3 regions of the Ensifer sp. SL37 genome follow, and region 3 is predicted to be linked to each of the others. Evidence: riboswitches for the same ligand, from Rfam matches in the RefSeq annotation. Region 3 holds a riboswitch; each other region holds the start of a gene.
The links. A riboswitch is a leader RNA that binds a small molecule or an ion and turns the genes downstream of it on or off. The one in region 3 is predicted to bind cobalamin.

Region 1: another riboswitch for cobalamin. It lies ahead of OVA00_RS27615 (DUF1636 family protein); the one in region 3 lies ahead of OVA00_RS25045 (CbtB domain-containing protein).
Region 2: another riboswitch for cobalamin. It lies ahead of nrdH (glutaredoxin-like protein NrdH); the one in region 3 lies ahead of OVA00_RS25045 (CbtB domain-containing protein).

Annotation. Positions count from the first base shown of each region.
Region 1 is NZ_JAPPRN010000006.1:3,170,459-3,175,057, forward strand. Features, by position in the region: gene OVA00_RS27610 (RidA family protein) at 162-638, shown strand; cobalamin riboswitch at 822-1,037, shown strand; gene OVA00_RS27615 (DUF1636 family protein) at 1,143-1,556, shown strand; gene OVA00_RS27620 (ABC transporter ATP-binding protein) at 1,579-2,382, shown strand; partial or broken gene OVA00_RS27625 (ABC transporter substrate-binding protein) at 2,379-2,891, shown strand; one part of gene OVA00_RS27630 (IS3 family transposase) at 2,900-3,840, opposite strand; one part of gene OVA00_RS27630 (IS3 family transposase) at 3,840-4,089, opposite strand; gene OVA00_RS27635 (ABC transporter substrate-binding protein) at 4,105-4,599, shown strand, end outside.
Region 2 is NZ_JAPPRN010000001.1:1,135,363-1,139,961, reverse strand. Features, by position in the region: gene OVA00_RS05190 (LysR substrate-binding domain-containing protein) at 1-28, opposite strand, end outside; gene OVA00_RS05185 (hypothetical protein) at 155-454, shown strand; cobalamin riboswitch at 709-934, shown strand; gene nrdH (glutaredoxin-like protein NrdH) at 1,323-1,544, shown strand; gene nrdI (class Ib ribonucleoside-diphosphate reductase assembly flavoprotein NrdI) at 1,557-1,973, shown strand; gene nrdE (class 1b ribonucleoside-diphosphate reductase subunit alpha) at 1,943-4,096, shown strand; gene nrdF (class 1b ribonucleoside-diphosphate reductase subunit beta) at 4,225-4,599, shown strand, end outside.
Region 3 is NZ_JAPPRN010000006.1:2,667,518-2,672,116, reverse strand. Features, by position in the region: gene OVA00_RS25055 (NAD(P)H-binding protein) at 1-343, opposite strand, end outside; gene OVA00_RS25050 (TetR/AcrR family transcriptional regulator) at 448-1,140, shown strand; cobalamin riboswitch at 1,139-1,400, shown strand; gene OVA00_RS25045 (CbtB domain-containing protein) at 1,442-1,618, shown strand; gene OVA00_RS25040 (CbtA family protein) at 1,816-2,613, shown strand; gene OVA00_RS25035 (ferric iron reductase) at 2,652-3,500, opposite strand; gene OVA00_RS25030 (glucoamylase family protein) at 3,521-4,599, opposite strand, start outside.

The DNA of each region.
Region 1 (4,599 bases), 500 kb from region 3:
CATGAGGCGTTTTCTCTTGGTTATGCTTGGAAAAGTTGCTGGGCACGGAACGGCGCGTCTTGCTGCTTGCGATAGGGGCGGCAGAACTTCGAGGGCTTGAGAAAAAAGCGGTGTCGTCTCCGCAAGGCGGCCGGTTCGTAAGGTGACGAGGAGGGGAAGCAATGATGGACGAGGTTATCCGAAGGCTCGGCGCACTTGGCGTTGAGCTCCCGACGCCGCCGAGGCCGCTCGGCGCCTACCGCGCGGTGATCGAGGCGGGTGAGATGCTTCATGTTTCGATGCAGGGGCCATTGCTGGACGGGCGCTTCGTGCATACGGGGCTGCTCGGGCGCGATGTGACCATCGACGAGGGGCGCAAGGCCGCAGAGTTGGCAGTGCTCAACGCGCTGGCGCAGATCCATGAGCATCTCGGCCGTTTCGAGCGTATTCGCCAGATCGTCCGGCTGGAGGGACATGTCGCCTGCACTGAGGATTTCCTGGAGCACCCGAAGGTCCTCGACGGTGCTTCCGAGCTTCTGGCGGCCGCCTTTGGCGAAAGGGCTGGCCATGTTCGCTCCGTCTGCGGCGTGCGCAACCTGCCGGGCAACGCCTCTGTCGCGGTGACGCTGACGGCCGAACTCTTGCCGCCGGAGTTCTGAGGTAGCACGGCACGTCTTTTAGCGGAAAGGTGGTCGCTATCGCGGGCGTCGGATTGTGTCCGGCGCCCAATTTTCGGCTTGCGCTACGTAATGTTATTTTATAACAAATCTCGCATGACGAAACGCCGCATGTTGATAGATCCCTCCCGCCTGTGTCGTGCGGTTGTCTCATCCGCCGATTCATGCGAGGAAGGCGTTGATGGTGCTGCGTCCGCGACAATGCGGAAGCGGCTGAAAAGGGAACACGGAACGGACGACCCTGATGGGGCCGAGACCGTGGCTGCCCCCGCAACTGTGAGCGGAAAGCGCATTCACACCATGTCACTGGTCGAAGACCGGGAAGACGTGGATGCGCCACGACCCGCGAGCCAGGAGACCTGCCATCGAACCGATCAACCACAACGGACGGGGTGTTCCGATGGAAAAGAACTGGCTTTCATACGACGGTTTTCCGTCCTCTTGCCGTTTCGCCATCTCTTGCCGTCAGTCCGGCGGAGGGCAGGAATGGCTGAGCCGAATTTCCGACAGCACAAGATAACGGTCTGCACCGATTGCCGCTTCACCGGCGGCCCATGCGTGCCCGGTGCCGAGCTGATCAAGCGGCTCAACCTGAGCATCGCAGCGCTCGGCGCACCGCTCGATCGCGACTTCTCGATCGCCGGAACGGTCTGCATGGCGGCCTGCACGCGGCCCTGCACCATCGCCTTCCAGGCAACGGGGAAGGCGACCTATCTCTTCGGCGACGTCTCGCCGGAAGAGGACATCGACGATCTCGTGCGCTTTGCCACAACCTATGCCGAGCGTGGCGATGGCATGACGCGGGCGGCGGAACGGCCGCGCGGGCTGAAAGGCAAGACGCTTGCCCGCATTCCCGCGGCGATGCTCGTCTCCGAAGATCTTGGCGGGCACTTCCAATGAGGTCGCGCAGAGGAACGAACCCATGAGCTGCAACGCGACGGGTGCAGCCCTCACGGTCGAGGGCCTTCGCTGGGGGCCGCGTTCGGGCCTGACGCTGGTCAACGACATCGGCTTTGCGATCGCGGCCGGCAGCCGGCTTGCGATCCTCGGGCCGAATGGCGCCGGCAAAACCTCGCTTCTGCGCTGCCTCTACCGGGCGGTGCAGCCGAATGCCGGCCGTGTTTCGGTCGATGGCGTCGATCTCTGGTCGATCTCGGCCCGCGAGGCGGCAAGGACAATCGCCGTCGTCTTGCAGGAGATGCCCGGCGATTTTCCCTTCAGCGTGCGCGACGTCGTGATGATGGGACGCATTCCGCGGCGGGAGGGCTTGAGCGGCTGGAACGATTTCGACCGCCAGCGGGTGCAGCATGCGCTCGCGCATCTCGATCTTGCCCATCTTGCCGGTCGCCAGTTCTCGACGCTTTCGGGCGGTGAGAAGCAGCGGGTGCTGATCGCCCGCGCGCTGGCACAGGAACCGCGCATCATCATCCTCGACGAGCCGACGAACCATCTCGACATCCGCCACCAGCTCGAAATCCTCGAGCTCTTGCAGACGCTGAAACTGACAATCGTCTCGACGCTGCACGACATCAATCTCGCCGCCGAGTTTGCGACAGATGTCGCGATCTTGACCGCCGGGCGGCTGACGGCCTTCGGCCCGCCCGAAGAGGTGCTCAGCCCCGGCGAGCTTTCGGCCGCCTTCGGCGTCACCGCCACCGTTCACAATGCCGCTGCCGGCGGCGCCCGCTTTTCCTTTTCACTTCCTCGACAGGGATCGATTTCATGAAGATCAATATTGCCCCATTTTCCCTTCTTTTCGTGCTTGCCGCCGCCACGCCGGCGCTGGCCTATCCGGTCACCGTCAAGAGCTGCAACCGCGAGGTGACCTTCGACGCGGCGCCGAAGCGCGCGATCGCCAACGACGTCAACCTGGTGGAGATGATGCTGGCGCTGAGGCTCCAGGACCGCATGGTCGGCTATACCGGCGTCTCCGGCTGGAAGACGCTGGACGAGAAGCTGCGCGAAGGCGTCAAGGAACTGCCGGAGCTTTCGGAGAAATATCCGACCAAGGAAGTGCTGCTCAACGCCGATGCCGATTTCCTCTTTGCCGGCTGGAACTACGGCATGAAGGTCGGCGGCGAGGTCACGCCCGAGACATTGGCGCCCTTCAAGATCGGCGTCTACGAGCTGACCGAATCCTGCATCCACGTGATGGCCAAGCAGAAGCCTGATATGAACGACATGTTCGTCGATCTTCTCAATCTCGGCCGCATCTTCGGCGTCGATGACCTTGCCCCCAAGTTTTATCCAGTTTTGAGTTTGCTCCAGCGGTTTTGGGTTGCTGTATTGGGGGCGGTAGCGGCGGGTTGCGGTGCGGAGCCATTCCGGCTGCGCAGCACCGCATCACGTCGCGGGTTGATTGTCTGAGCGAACTCGGCAGGTGTCATCCAGCCGAGTCCAGAGTGTGGTCGATGATCGTTGTAATCGCTGCGCCAGTTTGAAAGCGCCGATCGAGCATGGGCCAGTGACGAGAAGAGCGTCTCATTCAAGAGCTCGTCGCGCAGCCGCCCATTGAAGCTTTCGATGAAGGCGTTCTGGATCGGCTTGCCCGGCGCGATGTAGTGCCAATCCGCCTTGCTCCGATCCGTCCATTGCAGGATCGCGTTACTGGTGAACTCACTGCCATTGTCGCTGACGATCATCTTCGGCTTGCCTCGTCCCTCGATGATCCGATCCAGCTCACGGGCGACCCGCAGGCCGGAGAGCGACGTGTCGGCGACGAGAGCCAGGCATTCCCTGGTGCAATCGTCGACGACCGTCAGAATCCGGAACCTGCGGCCATCGGTGAGTTGATCCGACACGAAGTCCAGTGACCAGCGATCATTGGCGGCAAGCGGGATCAGCATCGGTGCTCGTGTGCCTATCGCTCGTTTCCGACCGCCGCGCTTGCGCACCGTCAGCTTCTCTTCCCGATAGAGCCGGAAGAGCCGCTTGTGGTTCACAAGGTGACCCTCACGCCTGAGCAGCACATGAAGGCGTCGATATCCAAAGCGGCGGCGTTCATGCGCCAGCGCCTTCATCCGCTCGCGAAGGTCATGGTCATCGCTGCGCCTGGTTTCGTAACGGATCATCATCCGGCAAAAGCCGATGGCTTTACACGCCCGCCGTTCGCTCATCTGGTGGTGATCCATCAGATGAGCGACAGCTTTCCGCCTTGCTGCGGGCGTCACCACTTCTTTCCCAAAAGGTCTTTCAAGGCCGCATTGTCGAGCATCGCATCTGCCAGGAGCCGTTTCAGCTTCGTGTTCTCGTCTTCCAGCGTCTTCAGCCGCTTGGCTTCGGATACGTCCATGCCGCCGAATTTGGCCTTCCATTTATAGATGCTGGCATCGCTGACGCCGTGCTTGCGGCAAAGCTCCGAGACGGGCGTGCCAGCCTCGTGCTCCTTCAAAATGACGATGATCTGTTCGTCTGTGAAACGGTTGCGCTTCATTCCCTGGTCCTCTCAATGGGCCAGAGCTTACTTCAAAATGGATTATTTCAACGGGGCAAGGTCATCGAGGATCGCGCCGAGACGCTGGTTGACGGCTATCGCCGCCAGCTTGCCGAGATCACCAAGGCGAACGCCGGCAAGGCTAACCCGACGCGGGTCTTCGTCTATGATTCCGGCGAAGAGAAGCCGTTTACTTCCGGCCGCTTCGGCATTCCGACGGCGATGATCGAGGCCGCCGGCGGCGCCAACATCATGGACGACGTGGAAAAGAGCTGGGTGGAAATCTCCTGGGAACCGGTGATCGAGCGCAACCCGGAAGTGGTGGTCATCGTCAACTACGGCGAGGTGAAGGCCGAGGACAAGATCGCCTTCATGAAGAACAATGCAGCCTTCAAGAATGTCGATGCCGTCAAGAACGATCGCTTCGTCGTGCTCGATTATGTCGAAGCGACGCCAGGCCCGCGCAACATCGACGCCATTGCCAGGCTTGCCAAGGCCTTTCAGGGCGAG
Region 2 (4,599 bases), on a different contig from region 3:
CCGCACTCATGGGAGGAATCTTGCTCATGGAACTGAGATAAGCATTCTTTATGCCAGCATGCGAGAAATCGCTTTGCGCGAAACGGCAAAAACCCTCACTTTTTTCGCGAACACACGACCTTTTAGAGAAGTGAGGATAGCAATGCTTAGCGCAATGCGATCAACGATTTACTATGTTCTGAACTGGGCCGATAAGACCCTCAGCCCCTCCGTTGCCATCGATACCTTCAACGAGTTCCAGCTCCGGGATATCGGCTTGACGCGGGACCAGGAGCACATTCGCCCGCGCATCGGCGATACAGCCGATCCGTGGCACTGGCCCGAGGAAGAGGCCTCATCCGTGCCGCAAACCTCGGCAGGCTGCAAGGGCGCGAGCAAGCCACGGGCCATGGCAGTCTCGCCGCGTGCGCAACCCGGCGAAAACAAGGACGTCAGCATCCTGCTCTGCGATTGAGCGAGTGCCGAGACGCGACGGGCCTGGATCGCCTAGTGCAGCATCCGGCCCGCGTGATGGCTCCATCGAAATTTCTCCCCAAAACCCTGCGAGCGCTGCGGCGCTTGTTGCCGTTTCGGCGGCGAGACGAAGCCCCCGACGGAGAGCCGTTTCAAAGCGCCGTTTACTCTCCGTTATCCACACTGCAAAAGAAAAGACCCTCCGCACGGGCCGTCCGGCACCTCACACCTATTGACGCAGATTTGCGATGAACTACTATATCTAGTGTTCGAGGTTCTTCCGATTCGCAAGGATTGGGAGCTAAGACGGGAATACGGTGCGCCGGCGAGTTTCCGCTGAGGCTATGCCGTAGCTGCCCCCGCAACTGTAGACGGCGAGCGACTGTCCGGATTTGGACCACTGAGGCATGAGGCCTCGGGAAGGTCGGGATGGAAGCTTTGACCCGTAAGCCAGGAGACCTGCCTCGATCACCAAACGTCCACGGGCGGGGTGTCCGGAGGGGTTGAGTGCGTGGCAGGATGAGCCTGCCCGATCGTCTCGACGTCTCCCCGGCAGCCCGTCGAAAGCTTCGGGGTGAAGTCATGCCAGTTTCTTCCAGTTCAGATCCACCTTCTGCGGACGGGTGCGCGTTGTTGCGCGCCTGATCGAAAGGCCGCGCCTTGAAAACCCGCATCCGCGGAATTCCTGAGCGCCCGACCAAAACGAGCCGGCCCGGTTGCGTAACCGACCTTGGGCCAGCTTGACGACGTCAACTCCGGTCGAGTCGACCGGGGAGCGATGTTTCGTGTCCAATCGCCAACACCACGGTTCGCGTTCGCGCGATCCGACGACTTTTTGCGCCCATTTGCCAGACCCTCACGAGGAACCCATGTCGATCACCGTCTACAGCAAACCAGCCTGCGTCCAATGCACCGCCACAACCCGCGCGCTCGACCGCCAAGGCATCGATTATCGCATCGTCGATATCTCCGAGGATTCCGATGCATTCGCGCTGGTGCAGGGTCTTGGCTATCGGCAGGTCCCGGTCGTCGTCGCCGGCGAGCGGCATTGGGCGGGTTTCCGCCCGGACATGATCAGCGCGCTTTCCTGAAGGACGCGGGCGATGGGCCTGATCGTCTATTTTTCCAGTCGCTCGGAAAACACCCATCGCTTCGTCGAAAAGCTCGGCCTTCGCGCCGCCCGCATACCGCTCAGGGAAAGTATGGACGCACTTACGGTCGCAGAGCCCTATGTGCTGATCGTGCCGACCTATTGCGGCGACGATGGCCGCGGGGCGGTGCCGAAGCAGGTCATCCGCTTCTTGAACGACGCGGGCAACCGCTCTCACATCCGCGGCGTGATCGCAGCGGGCAACAGCAATTTCGGCGCGACCTACGGGATCGCCGGCGACGTGATTTCGGCCAAGTGCCGGGTACCCTATCTCTACCGGTTCGAGCTGCTCGGGACCGACGAGGACGTCGCCAATGTCAAAAACGGGATGGAACGATTTTGGACGTCACGACACTCGAACGCCCCTTGAAGGCGACGGAAGCAGCGCTCGACTATCATGCGCTGAACGCAATGCTGAACCTCTATGACGAAGAGGGACGGATCCAGCTCGACAAGGACCGGCAGGCGGCGAAACAGTACTTCCTCCAGCACGTCAACCAGAACACGGTGTTCTTCCATAACCTCCGGGAAAAACTCGATTATCTGGTGACCGAGGGCTATTACGAGCAGGAAGTGCTGGACCAGTATTCCTTCAACTTCGTGCGCGATCTCTACGATCATGCCTATTCAAAGAAGTTCCGCTTTCCGACCTTCCTCGGGGCGTTCAAATACTACACGTCCTATACGCTGAAGACCTTCGACGGAAAGCGCTACCTGGAACGCTACGAAGACCGTGTCTGCATGGTGGCGATGGCCTTGGCGCGCGGCAACGAGGGGCTTGCCCGCGATCTCGTCGACGAGATCATCTCCGGCCGCTTCCAGCCGGCAACGCCGACTTTCCTCAACGCCGGCAAGAAGAGCCGCGGCGAGCTCGTCTCCTGCTTTCTGCTCCGGATCGAGGACAACATGGAGAGTATCGGCCGCGCCATCAATTCGGCGCTGCAGCTTTCCAAGCGCGGTGGCGGCGTGGCGCTGTCGCTCACCAACATCCGCGAGATGGGCGCGCCGATCAAGCAGATCGAGAACCAGTCATCCGGCGTCATCCCGGTCATGAAGCTGCTCGAAGACAGTTTCTCTTACGCCAACCAACTGGGCGCGCGCCAGGGAGCCGGTGCTGTCTACCTGCACGCCCACCACCCCGACATCATGCGCTTCCTCGATACCAAGCGCGAAAACGCCGACGAGAAGATCCGCATCAAGACGCTGTCGCTCGGCGTCGTCATCCCCGACATCACCTTCGAGCTCGCCCGCAACAACGAGGACATGTATCTGTTCTCACCCTATGACGTGGAGCAGGTCTATGGCGTGCCCCTCACCGAGATTTCGGTGACCGAGAAGTACCGCGAGATGGTCGAGGATGCCCGCATCCGCAAGCGCAAGATCAAGGCGCGCGACTTCTTCCAGATCATCGCCGAGATCCAGTTCGAGAGCGGTTATCCCTACATCATGTTCGAAGACACGGTGAACCGGGCAAACCCGATCGCCGGGCGCATCACCATGAGCAATCTCTGCTCGGAAATCCTGCAGGTGAGCGAGGCGAGCGCGTTCAACGACGACCTCTCCTACAAGCACATGGGCAAGGACATCTCCTGCAATCTCGGTTCGCTGAACATTGCCGCTGCCATGGACAGCCCGGATTTTGGCCAGACGATCGAAACCTCGATCCGCGCCCTCACCGCCGTCTCCGAAATGAGCCACATCTCGTCCGTGCCCTCGATCGAAAAGGGCAACGACGACAGCCACGCGATCGGCCTCGGGCAGATGAACCTGCACGGCTATCTCGCCCGCGAGCGCATTTATTATGGCTCCGAGGAAGGCATCGATTTCACCAACATCTATTTCTACACGGTGACCTATCACGCCATCCGCGCGTCGAACCGGCTGGCGGTCGAGAAGGGCAAGAGCTTCGCCGGCTTCGAAAACTCGAAATATGCGTCGGGTGACTATTTCGACAAATACACTGAGACCGAATGGCTGCCGGCGACCGAAAAGGTGAAAGACCTATTCGAGCAGGCGGGAATATCCATCCCGACGCAGGAAGACTGGCTGGAGTTGAAACGGGCGGTGATAGCTGGCGGCCTCTACAACCAGAACCTCCAGGCCGTGCCGCCGACGGGCTCGATCTCCTACATCAACCACTCCACTTCCTCGATCCACCCGATCGTCTCGAAGATCGAGATCCGCAAGGAGGGCAAGATCGGCCGCGTCTACTATCCGGCCGCCTTCATGACCAACGACAATCTCGAATACTACCAGGACGCCTACGAGATCGGGCCGGAGAAGATCATCGACACCTATGCGGCCGCCACCCAGCACGTCGACCAGGGCCTGTCGCTGACCCTGTTCTTCCGCGACACGGCAACGACCCGCGACATCAACCGTGCTCAGATCCATGCCTGGAAGAAGGGCATCAAGACCATCTACTACATCCGCCTTCGGCAGATGGCGCTCGAGGGTACGCAGGTCCAGGGCTGCGTTTCCTGCGCGCTGTAACCTCGCATTCCAGTAACGGCCCCCCACCCTAGCCCTCTCCCCGCAAGCCGGGAGAGGTGCCGGCAGGCGGATGAGGGGCACCCCCTCACCGCGCGATGAGGCATACACGATCACAAAGGTTCAACGACATGAACATGCACACCAAACCCGCAAGCCGCATCCGCGCCATCAACTGGAACCGCATCGAAGACGACAAGGACCTGGAGGTCTGGAACCGTCTGACCGGCAATCTCTGGCTGCCGGAGAAGGTGCCGCTTTCCAACGACATTCCCTCCTGGGCAACGCTGAAGCCGGAGGAGCAGACACTCACCATCCGCGTCTTCACCGGCCTCACCTTGCTCGACACGATCCAGAACGGCGTCGGCGCCGTCCGACTGATGGAAGATGCGACCACCCCACATGAGGAGGCGGTGCTTTCCAACATCTCCTTCATGGAGGCGGTGCATGCCCGCTCCTATTCCTCGATCTTCTCGACGCTCTGCCTGACACCCGATGTCGATGAC
Region 3 (4,599 bases):
CGGCGCCGGAAGCCTGCAGCGCACGCTCGGAGGCTTCCGCCTCGTCCTCGCCGCGGCCCGACAGGAGCACCAGCCGTTTGATGCCGGAGCGAACGGCAAGACTCGAGAACTTGGCGATGACGTCGACGGCGCCCGGCACCGCCAGATCGGGCTGGTAGCAGACATAGATGCGATCGACATTTTCAAGGGCGGGCGTCCAGGTCGCCTCATCCGTCCAATCGAAGGAAGGCGACGCCGAACGGGCGCCGATGCGGACCGCTATGCCCCGCTCCCGAAGGCGATCGGCCACCCGCCGCCCCGTCTTGCCGGTACCGCCCAAAACCAGTGTGACTTTCTGAGACATCGTTTCCTCCTGAGGTTCCACCAACAAACATGAGCATCTCTCACATTTGCAAATGTGATAAATCCTCGTATTTTAAGAGTCAAGTCAAAATGTGAGCATTACTCATGATTCCAGATGCAAGTCCCGCCACGCTTCCCGCTGACGACGAGCCTGCGCTGCGCCGGACGCCGAGCCAGAAGCGCAGCCGCGAGCGCGTCGAGCAGATCCTTGCCTGCGCGACGGCGCTCATCCAGGAGAAGGGCAGCGACGCCATGCGCATGAGCGAAGTCGCTGAAAAGGCGGGGATTTCGATCGGCTCGCTGTATCAGTACTTTCCCGACAAGGCGGCAATCGTGCGCACGCTGGCCGAGCGCTACAATGCGGTCTGCAACGAGTGCATCGCGGCCGAACTGGCCAAGGTCACGTCGATAGCCGAACTGCGCGACGCCTTCTCGCTGCTGTTCGACATCTACTACGACATGTTCCTCGCCGAGCCGGTCATGCGCGACATCTGGTCGGCGATGCAGGCCGACAAGGCGCTGCGCGAGATCGATCTTGCGCAAAGCCGCGCCGGCGGAAAGCTGCTTGCCGATGTCTGGGCCCGCCTTGTGCCGGAGACGCCGCGCGAAGAGATCGACAGCGCCGCCTTCCTGATCATGCATCTCGGCGACTGCACCATGCGACTTGCAGTCTCGGTCGACCGGGCCGAGGGTGACCAGCTCGTCGAAGCCTACAAACGCATGACCATCAAGGATTTTGTCGCGGATGGACCGCGCGGCGGCGCGCACTCAATTGACAACTCCATGACACAATCCTAATCATCTGGGATCGATTGGTTCCCGGGACGCGAACGTGTTTCGGGAGTAAACGGGAATGTGACGGATGGACCCAAGCTGGGCATTCAAATCACGGCCGACCCCGCGACTGTAGAGCGACGTCGATCCACCGTTCCGGGGCGATCCGGAAGAAGCCACTGGCAAGACCGCGAGAGGGCGGCCGAGCTGGGAAGGCGAGGCAGATCGAGGGCATCGAGCCCAACGCCGTGAGCCAGGAAACCTGCCACTCGATACGGGCATAGGGCCCAACCGGGAATTTCCCGATGCCATCACGGAGGTTGTCATGGCTACGTCTACCATTTCGAGCACCCCGCTCTCCCTCAGCGATCGTCTGACCGCTGGCGTCATTGCGCTCTTCATCGGCGCATTCCTCGTCTTTGGCGCCGGCCTTGCCAACTCGGCAGTGCTGCACGACACGGCGCACGACACCCGCCACTCCTACGGCTTTCCCTGCCACTGACCGATGCGCCGGAACGTGACCAACGTTCCGCATCGAACAATCTGCGGACCTGAACGCATCCGGCCCGAGCCGGATGGAGGCCTGCGTGCATCCCGGTTTTTCCGGCGCGCGAAGGCCATCCGCAGCATAGGGAAAATGGGAAGGCTCAAGGACCACGCCACAGGGCGTGGCTTTTGTCGTTATCGAGGGATTTCAAGATGATTGTCAGAACGCTTCTGGCCGCGATCGTGGCTGGATTGATTGCCGGTGTCTTCATGACCGGCGCCCAGGAACTGCGCGTCACACCGCTGATCCTGCATGCAGAAGAATTCGAAGGCGAGGCACCGGCCGCTACCGAACAGCCCGCCGCCCAGCCGGGTGCGGCACAGCCGGCCGCAGAAAACCACGACCAGCATTCGTCGCTCAAAGCCGTGTCGCCGTTCGGCGCCTTTCTCGACGCTTTGTCGCCGATCACCCCGGCCTATGCCCATGAGGGCGAGCATGAGGAAGGCGGCATCATGTTCGGCATGAGCCGCTTCTCCGGCACGCTGATGGCGAACCTCGTCACAGGTTCCGGCTTCGGCCTGCTGCTCGCCGGCGTCAGCCTGGTGATCGGCTACCCGATCACGCTCAGGAACGGCGCGCTGTGGGGCGCCTGCGGCTGGCTTGCGGTGCACATGCTGCCGGCGATCGGTCTGCCGCCGGAACTGCCGGGCTTTCCGGCAGCCGAACTCGGCGACCGCCAGACCTGGTGGCTGGTGACCGTGGCGCTCTCCGCCGTCGGCCTCTATCTCGTCGTCCTGCGCGAGGAGATCGTCTCCAAGGTCGCAGGCCTGGTGCTGATCGCAGCACCCCATGTCTACGGGGCGCCGCAGCCGCTCGATATCACCAGCAACGTTCCGGCCGTGCTCGGCGCCGAGTTTGCGGTTGCCGCACTCGCCACCACGCTTGCCTTCTGGATCGTGCTCGGCGTCGTCTCCGGCTTCATCAACGAGCGCTTCGTCAAGGCACAGTGATCACTGATCACAGATCGTCAGCAAAGCGACGGCGGGGTTCAGGTCCCGCCGTTTTGCATGAGATGCGCCGCCAGCCGCGCGCGGCGATCTTCCGGCTCCAGCAGCACGCAAGTGTCGCAGAACCTGCCCCCTTCCGTCTTGAAGTAGAGACAGCAGCCGCAACGGATCCGATACTGGCGCGACAGCTCAGCGCCGCTTGCCGGATCGAGAGCCGCGATCTGCTCGTAGCAGAGCTCCTCTGAGTAGAGCCGCGAACCCGGTCGTTTGACGATCGCCAGCGCCTCGGCCATGCCGCGCGCCTCGTCGCCGATCGCGCGGCCGATTTCCAGGAACGCGCCGGCCAGGGCATCGGCCGCGAGCCGCCATTGCGCCCCGCTCGACAGCCCTGCTCGCGCTTTCAGAACCGCAACGACGGGTGCCAGATGGGCGATGAAGCCCTGTTCGAATGCGCTGACGCCTTCGCCACCCTGGCGCTCCGTGGCCGGCGGATGCAGGCGAAAATGATAGCGCTTGCCCGCGACCTCGACGCCACGGTGAAGCCGCGTCCAATCCTCGAAACGAATGCCGGCCACCTCCGCCTGCAACCCGGCGCCGAGATGGAACGCGCCAAGGACCACGCTCAGCTGGCGGCTATAGAAGGCGATCAGATGCGCCGCCCGGATCCGGTCGGTCATGCCGACCCCGAAGAAATCCTGATAGGCGAGCCCCGCCTCAAGGCCAGCGCTGCCCGCAGCCCAGAAGTCGCCCGGCGCGCTGAAATCACTGGCCGCCGGCCCGAGCGAGACGGCAGCCTCGGGAAACTGGGTACGCAGATGGTCGGCGACGGCCAGCGCCTGCGGCGCAAACGCCGCGGTCTCCGCTGTCGGCCGGTGGTCGTTCAAGCGCATGCCGTCTCCGTCGTCCATTCTCATCCTCTGGCGCGGGATGCGGGCGGATTACCACACGCGCCTTCCCCCTCCTGCAGCCAGCCACCGTCGAAGCCCGCCCGTTCAAGGCCGAGGCGGATCGCCGGCATGCTGCGCATCAGCGCCCAGCTAAGGCCGCTTTGCCAGTTCTCGATCATCATGACAACGAGGCCCTGGTCAAGACCGACGACCCGCGCATCGATCCAGCCCTCCGGGCCTACGCCGGCGGCCAGGCTCGGGTTAAAGCCGCCGGGAAAGCGCCCTTCGCTCAAAAGTCCCGAATAACTGTCTGCCATATGCACGAGGGAGGCCTGCGCCGCATCCGGCTCGAACGGCAGGCAGGCAAGCGGCGCCCAGGGCACGAGCGTGCCGTCATCAAGGCCGTAGGGTGCGCCGCGGTTCACATAGCCGAAAAGCCGCTGCTGGCGCCCATCCGCAAGCCGCAGCCGGCCGCGGGGCGCATGGCAGGCGCTCAGGCCCCACAGGTCCTCGCCATATCCGGCGAAACCGCCGGGATTGGAGCGCGCATGGTCCCGCTGCAAGGCGATGGCGCGTCGGGTATTCTCGAAATAGTCCGTCCCCCGCTCTCGCATCGGCCGGTCGGAAAGCCCGCGTAGATCGAGCCAGGCCTGCGGAAAGAGATGGATGAAGAGTGGGGCCGCATGCAGATGCGGCCGGCCGTCGACCGGAATCCAGTCATGGCCCTCGGCAAAGGCCGCATAGTGCTCCGGTTCGATCGAATGGTCGGGCGCGCCGAGTGCCAGCACATAGAGCAGCAGCGCTTCGCTGTAACCCCGCCAGCGATGCTTCAAGAACCGCCCCGGCGGCCGCCAGCCCATCGTCAGCGTGTCGCCCCGATTGAGCGCCCAGCGCCAGTCCACCCGCGCATAGAGCCGATCGGCAAGCGCGCGGATCTCGCATTCGTCCGCATCCCTACCGTAAAAATATGCAGAGGCGGTCAGGCAGCCGGCGATCAGCAGCGCCGTATCGACGGTCGAAAGCTCGCTCTGCCAGGTGCGCTCACCGGTCCGCATGTCGAGGAAGTGATGGTAGAAGCCGCGATAGCCGGTCGCCTGCCGGT